Regions from separate parts of the Moritella yayanosii genome, predicted to be linked through region 2. Evidence: predicted binding sites of a transcription regulator. Region 2 holds the regulator's gene; each other region holds the start of a gene.
The links. The regulator sigma-54, encoded in region 2, starts transcription at its own class of promoters, with help from an activator protein. The targets are predictions, from matches to a motif close to GTTGGCACGNNNNTNGNNT.
Positions count from the first base shown of each region.

Region 1: glnK (P-II family nitrogen regulator) is a predicted target of sigma-54. The motif match lies at 2,213-2,231, and genes of this name have one in related genera.
Region 3: MORIYA_RS10310 (formate dehydrogenase accessory sulfurtransferase FdhD) is a predicted target of sigma-54. The motif match lies at 1,234-1,252, and genes of this name have one in related genera.

Region 1 is NZ_LS483250.1:2,674,129-2,677,724, reverse strand. Features, by position in the region: rRNA gene rrf (5S ribosomal RNA) at 1-116, shown strand; tRNA gene MORIYA_RS12445 (tRNA-Asp) at 188-264, shown strand; partial or broken gene MORIYA_RS12440 (IS1595 family transposase) at 930-1,088, opposite strand; gene MORIYA_RS12435 (PKD domain-containing protein) at 1,186-1,929, opposite strand; gene glnK (P-II family nitrogen regulator) at 2,280-2,618, shown strand; gene MORIYA_RS12425 (ammonium transporter) at 2,631-3,596, shown strand, end outside.
Region 2 is NZ_LS483250.1:3,313,502-3,317,097, reverse strand. Features, by position in the region: gene lptA (lipopolysaccharide transport periplasmic protein LptA) at 1-362, shown strand, start outside; gene lptB (LPS export ABC transporter ATP-binding protein) at 378-1,103, shown strand; gene MORIYA_RS15385 (RNA polymerase factor sigma-54) at 1,152-2,666, shown strand; gene hpf (ribosome hibernation promoting factor) at 2,698-2,985, shown strand; gene rapZ (RNase adapter RapZ) at 3,186-3,596, shown strand, end outside.
Region 3 is NZ_LS483250.1:2,249,085-2,252,680, forward strand. Features, by position in the region: gene MORIYA_RS10300 (ABC transporter ATP-binding protein) at 1-811, shown strand, start outside; gene MORIYA_RS10310 (formate dehydrogenase accessory sulfurtransferase FdhD) at 1,290-2,180, shown strand; gene MORIYA_RS10320 (enoyl-CoA hydratase/isomerase family protein) at 2,417-3,538, opposite strand.

The DNA of each region.
Region 1 (3,596 bases), 640 kb from region 2:
CTTGGTGACCATAGTGTTGCGGCCCCACCTGATCCCATCCCGAACTCAGAAGTGAAACGTAATAACGCCGATGGTAGTGTGGGGTCTCCCCATGTGAGAGTAGGGCATTGCCAAGCGCCATTTTTATTCAAGACGAAGTCTTGGGTAAACAAGAATAGACTGATGGAAACATTAGCACAGATTGTGCGGAGTGGTAGTTCAGTTGGTTAGAATACCGGCCTGTCACGCCGGGGGTCGCGGGTTCGAGTCCCGTCCACTCCGCCAACAACAACGAAAGCCTGAATCGAAAGATGCAGGTTTTTTTTGTGCCTGAAATTCAGTGGTAAAGTACCGAACAGATTGTGCGGAGCGGTAATTCAGTTGGTTCGACTTGTTATAAAAAGACAAGCGGCCTGTCACACCGGGTGTCGCGGGTTGTGGTTTATAGATAGCCGTCCGCTCTTTCTCTTTGCCAATAACAACGAAAGCCTGAATCGAAAGATGCAGGTTTTTTTTGTGCCTGAAATTCAATGTTAAAGTACCGAACAGATTGCGCGGAGCGGTAATTCAGTTGGTTCGACTTGTTATAAAAAGACAAGCGGCCTGTCACACCGGGTGTCGCGGGTTGTGGTTTATAGATAGCCGTCCGCTCTTTCTCTTTGCCAATAACAACGAAAGCCTGAATCGAAAGATGCAGGTTTTTTTTGTGCCTGAAATTCAGTGGTAAAGTACCGAACAGATTGCGCGGAGCGGTAATTCAGTTGGTTCGACTTGTTATAAAAAGACAAGCGGCCTGTCACTCCGGGTGTCGCGGGTTGTGGTTTATAGATAGCCGTCCGCTCTTTCTCTTTGCCAACAACAACGAAAGCCTGAATCGAAAGATGCAGGCTTTTTTATTGCTAGGAATTTAGTGCATTACAAATATATTTTAAAGTCATACATCTATCTGATTACCAGCGAACCTCAGCTAGCTTAAATAAGCGTTGAGGCATCGGTGCTGTTCGAATACTTGATACTATTAACTGCTCAAGCATATTTTTTAAATTCAACCGTCGATTAAACTTAAAACAGAACTCTGCCAGATATCGAGGTAAATGCTTTTGCTTTAACCGCCACAAGTACATTGCATAATATGCCTTTAAATATCTATTTTAATAAAAATTAAAAATTAAAAATTTATGATCCTGGTTTTGAATCAATTCAGCGTTATAACTCGTTCGATTTGGCACATTCATTATTACCTTGTTGTCTTATTTCATAAGTAAAATTGGTAGGGAATATTCGTGACATTTGGTCTTTATATTGTGCTATTTGAATATTACACCAAGCATTAGCGCTACTGACTGTTGTAAGTGAAACATTATAACTATCTTCCGCGGGGAATATTTTTGTTATCTTTATACCGTTTTCGCTGCTACCATCATGTGGGGAATACCAATTATAGCTAGTAATATTACTGCTAATACTGCTACTGGCATTAAAATTGGCTACTCGATTAGCTGTAGTATAGGTGAAATCAGCAACGGGTTCAGTCGGCTCCGCTGAAACTTCACTACCATCGACGGACTTTACTTTGAGTGATACTGAATATCGCCCTGATCGGTTAAACGTATGGGCTTGCACAGGTGTGGAATAACTCGTCCCCTCCATTATCCACTCGAATTCACTGATATTGCCTTCACTATAAGTTGAACTTTGTGCATCAAATTCAACATGCAAACCATTTATGCTCACGATATTTATGATTGCAGTCGGTTTTAATATTGTTGCTTTTATTCTATAAGTATTAGCTTCTAAAAATTGATATTGAAGGTCTTCTTCAGGGTGTAAGGTTGCTACTTGTCCTACACCATCTAAAGATATTGCCCAGTGCCATGCTATATCGTCTTGCGTATATACTTGACCATCTTCAGAACCGCAAGCTGTTAGCGTTGATAATAGTGTTACCACTAGTAATTTATTTTAACTAGATTATTAAGAAACCTAGTTATTAAGACTGATGGATACCCAGTAAGAATTAACAATTAAAATTAGTTAATGTCTTACGTAATTTTAAGATATAAGAAGTTATTAAAATTGGGATTACGATCTCAAATTAATAGTGAGTTAATATTTAATTAACAACTGCACTGAATTGGGGGGAATTATCGAATGGTCGCACTGTTTTGGTGCTTGTGGTGTCAGGATAAAGTAAGGTGTTTAGTTAAGTTATTGAATTTAGAGTGTTTAAATTGTTGGCACGGAGGTTGAATTAAGTTTAATTATATAGATATTCCATATACTCATGCAAGGAGCTCTTTATGAAGCTAATAAGCGCAATCATTAAACCATTTAAACTCGATGATGTTCGTGACGCGGTAGCAGATATCGGTGTTGAAGGACTAACTGTGACTGAAGTGAAAGGCTTTGGCCGTCAAAAAGGGCACACCGAATTATACCGTGGGGCTGAATATCAAGTTGATTTCTTACCAAAAGTTAAGTTAGAAATCGCCACTCAGAGTGAAAATGTTGATCGCCTAATTGATGCTATTAGCAATGCTGCTTACACAGGGAAGATCGGTGACGGCAAAATTTTTGTTTACGATTTAACACAAGTGGTGCGTATCCGTACGGGCGAAATGGACTCAGAAGCAATTTAAAGGAAATAAATTATGCAAGAGCTAACAACTACAGTTACTGAGCTGCGTTTTGCACTCGATACTTTCTACTTTTTAATGTCTGGCGTACTGGTGATGTGGATGGCGGCAGGTTTTGCCATGCTAGAAGCAGGCCTCGTTAGATCTAAGAATACCACTGAAATTTTGACAAAGAACATCGTGCTTTATTCTATCGCCTGTATCATGTTTTTATTAGTCGGTTATAACATCATGTATATTGGTAATGCTGAAGGCGGAATTATTCCATCATTTGGTTCTTTAATTGGTACACAATCTGAGGGTGCTGATCACTCGTTAGAATCAGACTTCTTCTTCCAAGTTGTATTCGTTGCAACAGCAATGTCGATTGTATCTGGTGCGGTTGCCGAACGTATGAAATTATGGGCCTTCCTTGCCTTTACTGTCGTTTTAACTGGCGTGATCTATCCAATTGAAGGTTATTGGACTTGGGGCGGTGGTTTCTTGTCTGAAGCTGGTTTCTCTGATTTCGCGGGTTCTGGTATCGTACATATGGCTGGTGCCGCTGCTGCATTCGCTGCTGTGTTATTACTTGGTGCCCGTAAAGGTAAGTATGGTAAAAATGGCGAAGTGCACCCAATCCCTGGTTCAAATATGCCATTAGCAACATTAGGTGCATTTATCTTGTGGATGGGTTGGTTTGGTTTTAACGGTGGTTCACAGCTAATGCTTTCAGATGTTGAAAACGCAACAGCCGTTGGTAAAATCTTCCTGAATACGAATGCGGCTGCGGCTGCGGGTGCTGTAGCTGCATTGCTGGTTACTAAAGCCTTGTGGGGCAAAGCAGACTTAACGATGATTCTTAATGGCGCATTAGCTGGTTTGGTCACGATTACTGCTGACCCACTCAGTCCAGCTCCAGCATTTGCGACATTATTAGGTGCATTAGGTGGTGTGTTAGTTGTATTTAGTATCGTTGCATTGGATAAAGTGAAGATTGAT
Region 2 (3,596 bases):
TTTATGATAATGTGGTGGTGACTCAAGGCACTATATTAATTCATGCTGATAAGCTAACGGTATTAAGTCCTGGTGGCAAAGGTACTGAAGTGATGATAGCGACAGGTAACGTAGCCACTTTTTATCAAGAGCTTGATGACGGCAAAAAAATCTATGCTGAATCGAATGAGATCCGTTATGAACTCAGCAAAAAACGGTTAACGTTAACAAAAAATGCCCGCTTACGTCAGGCTGATAGCGAAGTCAAAGGTAACAAGATCATCTACCAAATTGACAAACAAGAATTGATAGCCGAAAGCGGGGATAATGAATCAGATCGTGTGATCACCATTTTCACCCCTGAAAATAACAAAACTAAGTAGAGTAAATAAATTCATATGGCGCGTTTAAAAGTATCACACTTAGCAAAAAGTTATAATAAACGTAAAGTTGTTTCTGATGTGAGTCTCGAAGTTGAATCAGGCCAAATTGTTGGTTTACTTGGGCCCAATGGCGCAGGTAAAACCACCACCTTTTACATGGTGGTTGGCTTAGTTAAGCGAGATCATGGACAAATCTTCATTGATGACCAAGAATTAACCCATGAGCCAATGCATATTCGTGCACAACAAGGTATTGGTTATTTACCCCAAGAAGCCTCAATTTTTCGTCGCTTATCGGTAACTAAAAATATCATGGCAATTTTAGAGTTGCGCCCAGAGTTAAGCCGTTTTCAGCGAAAAGAGAAATTAGAAGAATTACTTGAAGAGTTTCATATTACCCATATCCGCGATAGTTTAGGGATGAGCTTATCTGGTGGTGAACGCCGCCGAGTTGAAATAGCCCGCGCACTGGCAGCTGATCCTAAATTCATTTTATTAGATGAACCCTTTGCGGGTGTTGATCCTATCTCGGTTGGCGATATTAAAAAAATCATTCAACATCTGCGCGACCGTGGTTTAGGGGTATTAATTACCGACCATAACGTACGTGAAACACTGGATGTATGTGAATACTCTTATATTGTCAGTCATGGGCACTTAATTGCGTCTGGCACTTCAGAAGAGATTTTATCCAACGCAAAAGTGAAAGAAGTATACCTTGGAGATCAATTCCGACTATAGTTTGATATTGATACATAGCCGCATTAAGGAAGAGAGAGTAGTCGTTAGATGAAGCCATCATTACAACTTCGTATGAGTCAAACTCTGGCAATGACGCCACAGTTACAACAAGCTATTCGATTATTACAATTATCGACCTTGGAGTTACAGTTAGAGATCCAAGAAGCGTTAGACAGTAATCCGCTACTGGAACAAGAAGATCCCAACACCACGCCGTCAAATGATGCAGAAAGTAGTGACGCACACAACGCGGATAACGCGGATAATAATGACGCGATTACCGATAGCAGCCAAATCGAAGTCAGTGATGCCCTCGCCAGTGATTCCATCCCTGATGAACTGCCTACTGACAGTAATTGGGATGACGTCTATACCCCACAAATACAAAATCACAGCGGCGGCAGTGCCGGTATTGATGGACTTGATCAGGTTTACCAAGGTGCAACCAGCGAAGGTTTATACGAACATCTTATGTGGCAAATGGAATTAACCCCATTTACTGATATCGATCGCGCCATTGCCGTCGCTATTATTGACGGCATCGATGATCATGGTTATCTCAATCAAAGCTGCGAAGAGATCCTGCACAGCGTGGTTCTCGGCCACCAAGAACACGATGATAATAACGAAGATCAACTGGAATTAGATGAAGTCGAAGCGGTATTAAAACGTATTCAACATTTTGATCCTATCGGTGTAGCAGCCCGCTCACTACAAGAATGTTTATTGATCCAACTTCGACATTTGCCTAAAAATACCCCTTGGTTATCAGAATGCCAACAAATAATTCAATCCCATATGGATTTATTGGGCAATCGCGACTACCGTCAATTAAGTCGTAAAACAAAATTAAAAGAACCACAACTTAAAGAGATCATGCAATTAATTCAGAGCTTGGAACCAAGACCAGGTAATGTGATTGATCAGTCGGAAGGGCAGTATGTTATTCCCGATGTATTAGTCAAGAAAAAAAATAACCAGTGGATAGTCGACTTAAATCCTGACATTGTGCCAAGATTAAGAGTGAACACTGAATATTCTCATCTGTCGACTGGTAAGCGTAATAGTAGCGATGGGCAGTTTATTCGCGCTCATGTGCAAGAAGCAAAATGGTTTATTAAAAGCCTAGAAAGCCGTAATGAGACATTATTAAAAGTAACAAAGAGTATTGTTCAACGCCAAGTAGATTTCTTTGAATATGGCGATGAAGCCATGAAACCTATGGTACTGAATGATATTGCAGAAGAAGTCGAAATGCACGAGTCGACAATTTCGCGGGTAACAACGCAGAAATTTATGCATACACCACGTGGTATTTTTGAACTTAAGTTCTTCTTTTCAAGTCACGTCAGTACGGACAATGGCGGTGAATGTTCATCCACCGCGATTCGGGCATTAATTAAAAAGTTGGTGGCGGCAGAAAATGCCATGAAACCACTAAGTGATAGCAAGATTGCTGATTTACTTGCTGCTCAAGGTATCAAGGTGGCTCGACGTACGATCGCAAAATACCGAGAAGCACTGAGCATACCACCATCTAATCAGCGCAAGAGTCTTTTATAGCACTCACCCTACCTTCATAAGGGAGACATATATGCAAATTAATTTAACCGGTAGACATGTAGACATTACAGATTCACTGAAAGATTACATTGATAGCAAGTTTTCCAAATTAGAGCGGCATTTTGAGCACATTAACAATATTCATGTGATCTTAAATGTCGAAAAATTACTGCAAATCGCAGAAGCAAAAATACATCTAAATGGGGGTGAAATCTTTGCCGTACATGAACATAACGACATGTATGCTGCAATTGATGGCTTACTGGATAAGCTCGACCGCCAAGTGATTAAGCATAAAGAAAAATTAATTCGCCATTAATTTTAGTCCACAACAAATAACCTAAAGGAAAAACCCTTTTCCTTTAGGTATTCATGTTCCTGACATAATTAAAACATATCATATCCAAATCAATTGCGGGATAATGAGCACATATTTTATATCGAGGACAGAGTAAAAATTAGCCAGCTAACTTTTACTCTGTCCTCGATATATTCGCTGCGCAGATGTGAGGACAAAAAATGAAGTTAATAATAGTCAGCGGCCAGTCCGGATCCGGTAAATCAATTGCATTACGGGTACTTGAAGATTTAGGCTACTATTGCGTAGACAACCTGCCAGTGACATTACTCCCACAACTACTGCAAACCTTAAATTCCAAAACTGAACAAGTAGCAGTCAGTATTGATGTACGTAATTTACCGAAAGAAAAACAAGAATTAAACGATATTATAGCGGAGCTAAAAGCCAGTACTGAACTAACCAGTTTATTTCTGGATACTAACCAATCTGTCCTTATTAAACGCTACAGTGAAACACGTCGCCTGCATCCATTAACAAAAGACGACTTGTCACTCTCGCAAGCAATTGAAATGGAACAACAGCGCTTACGTCCTTTAGCCTTACTTGCAGATCTGAAAATAGATACCTCT
Region 3 (3,596 bases), 1.1 Mb from region 2:
TGAGGTGGAAAAAGAAACCAGCATCTCGTTAAATAATCTAAAAATATCCTATCACCGTAACACGTTATGGCAATCAATAACCCGAAAAGCAGAGCCTGAAGCCACCGTCGACAATATCAATTTAACGTTAAAGAAAGGTGAAACACTGGCCTTAATTGGTGAGTCGGGTAGTGGTAAATCCACCATTCTTAAAACCATTGCAGGATTACACAAAGCCAACAGCGGTGAAATAATCTTTAATGGCAAACCATTAGAGATCCTGGAAAAACGAACCAAAGAACAGAAAAAACAGATCCAAATGATATTTCAAAATCCCGATGCTTCGTTAAACCCCAAGCAAACGATTTTGCAGATTTTATCTAAACCATTACAACTCTATTTTAATATGAATAGTGCTCAGTGCCATACCAGAGCAAAAGAATTATTGATACAAGTTCACCTCAATCCAGACTATCTGTATCGCTACCCAACCATGCTGTCTGGTGGTGAAAAACAACGGGTGGCAATAGCAAGAGCCTTTGCGTCCGAGCCCGAGTTATTGCTTTGTGATGAGATAACCTCAGCGTTAGATGTAACCGTGCAAGATACCGTATTGACATTACTCAAAGAGCTGCAACTAAAATTCAATACCAGTTATATTTTTATCGCGCATGATTTGGCGATTGTCGAGTCGATTGCAGATCAAATTGCCATACTGAACAACGGTCGAATTTGTGAAGTCGGACCAACCAAGTCCGTATTTACTAATCCGAGTCACCCATACACAAAAACCTTATTAAACTCAGTTCTAAAACCAGAAATAAATATGTGATCTGAACCAAGAACCGCTTAACGTATTCTCCTCCTAAATCAGCAGGCTGGTTTAGCAGGATAATACCTCATTAAGCGCTAGACTTAATGCTCAGTTTTAGTGTTTTTTTTGCCCATGTTTCATCCACATCCCCCGTCAGCATACCTTCTAGCGATGCCTCGATACCCACTAAAGATAATGAACACACCACAACATATCAGTAACCAGAACAGTGCTTTTCTTCAGAGCGAAGACGGAACCTGATTGGCCAACTTGACTCGTCTTTTTCTAAACGCTTATGTTCATCAATTTGTTGCACACATGCTCCTTTATTCTATTTTTATAATTATTTAGTATTTGTATAATTTCTTCTATAACTCCCCCTACTCAGCAAAATTTAGACCAAGTTCAAAATAAGTGACAAATAAAAGTGTTATACCTAAGTTGGAATGAAATTTGCTTATCTTTTGATAAATATATAAACCAGCAGGACTTTCGGATGCCGCAATTACCAAAAATAATTAGAACTAATTCTTCAGTTGAGCACACCATGACCGTCAACATCATGGATGAATATGGTGATACCATGACCAAAGAAATCGCGTGTGAACATCCGTTAACGATTTATTTAAACTGGGTAGAAATTGTCACCGTGATGACGCTCGGTGTCCGCCCTGCCGACCTCGTGCTTGGATATTTAAAAAACCAAGGTTTCATTGAAGACATTGCCGCGATTGAATCTGTGATTATTGATTGGGATACCAATTCTGCCGCCGTGATCACCCGTGAAAGTACCGATGGTTTAGCAGATAAGTTATCGAAAAAAACCGTTACCTCAGGCTGTGGTCAAGGCACCATGTTTGGCAACGTAATGAAAAAATTAGAAGGTATCACACTGCCACAACCTAAACTGCGCCAGTCAAAGCTGTATGCTTTGTTAGAAGCATTAACTCATCACAACGCCACTTATAAAGCGGCCGGTGCAGTGCATGGCTGTGCAGTGTGTAAAGACACCACGATTTTATCGTTTGTCGAAGATGTTGGCCGTCACAATGCAGTTGATACCTTGGCTGGAGAAATGTGGTTAAAAGGTCAAACAGGTGAAGATAAGATCTTTTATACCACGGGTCGCCTCACGTCTGAGATGGTGATCAAAGTAGCGCAAATGGGTATTCCGGTATTGCTATCTCGCTCGGGAGCCACGCAAATGGGCTACGACTTAGCGAAGCAACTGGGTATTACCATGATTGCTCGCGCCAAAGGCAATCGCTTTCAAGTATATAACGGTATGGCGAACCTGATTTTAGATGTCAAAGGTCCTGACGCAGAAGCACTAGCGCTAGCACAAGAACAGGAACAATCATCAACACTCACCGGTAACAATGCATAAGCGGCTACTAGAATTTTGTCATAACGGCGTACTGAATGACCGCTTACTCATCGCAGGTTCTGATGATCCACTGCTACAACTGGTCGTGGAGAAGATAACGCAAAAGCTAGGCAGATCCAAGCCAAAGGCGAGCAATTGGGTGGTTATAACTTTAGCCGCACCGATCAGCAAGTGTGGAGTGCCAATTAAGACTCTCAGTATTGCAGGGTAGATAATACGACAGATTAAAATAACAACTAAAGCGCACGCAGTGGGTGCGACTCTATTTCCCAAGGAGAGACAAATAAGCCATCAACAAAATCAACGGGCACATCGGCGATTCGTTTATGTAACCAATTCGGTTGATTGTCTTTATCGACTAGCAAGGCTCTTACACCTTCAATAAGATCCGCGTTTAAACACACATTAACAGCTAAATCTAATTCCAACTGAAAACAGGCGGCTAACGACAATTGAGTGTATTGGTTTACCTGTCGGTATAAAATATGCGCAGATATCGGACTACCTAGCAGTAACTTATTAATACTTTTCTGTAGCCAAGTATTATCACAGTTATGCGTTTCTATACAACTGATCACATCCGTTAAGCTAGTTTTTAAACTTAACGCGGTAAATAAATCTTGGTGTATAGAGAGATTATCCGCTAAAAACAAACTGTCATCATAAAGCGCATTTAGCACCGAATCAACTTGAGCCGAATGCTCCGCAGAGTCTGAATGCCAATTAAGTTCACGTAAATCAGTAAGTACTCGTTCTTGCTGAACGGCGGGAATTAAATACTCGCTTAAACCAAGGTATTTAGCATCGTTGGCATTAATACTTGCTCCAGTGAGACCCAGAAACAGTCCAACACCCGGCTGTGGTAAACGATTTAAAAACCATGTAGCGCCAACGTCAGGGAATAAACCTATGGTGATCTCCGGCATCGCTATTCTTGCGGTTTCAGTAACAACGCGATGACTTGCCCCCATGAACAGCCCTAACCCGCCACCCATGATAATGCCATCACCCCAAACAATCAGTGGTTTACCAAAGTTGTGCAGTAGATAGTCAACTTGATACTCAGCAACAAAATATTCACTCACGACCTGCTGCTTAGCCTCATGCCCCTTAGTGGCCACTAACACTTGTTGTAATGATTTCACATCGCCACCGGCACAAAAGGCTTTCTCGCCAGTACTGGTCAGCAACACACTGACAATTCGCTTATCATCCTGCCAAGCCAGTAACTGCCGATGTAACAAGGGGAACATATCGGCGCTCAGAGCATGCAACTGTCGTGCTTTATTAAGGGTGATAATACCAATGACATGGCCATCATTCGTGGCTAACTCATCAAATAATACGCTTGCTTCCATGTGAACTCCGACTTGATAAAAAACCAGTGTAGCGACATCGACCGTTAGAAGCTATTGT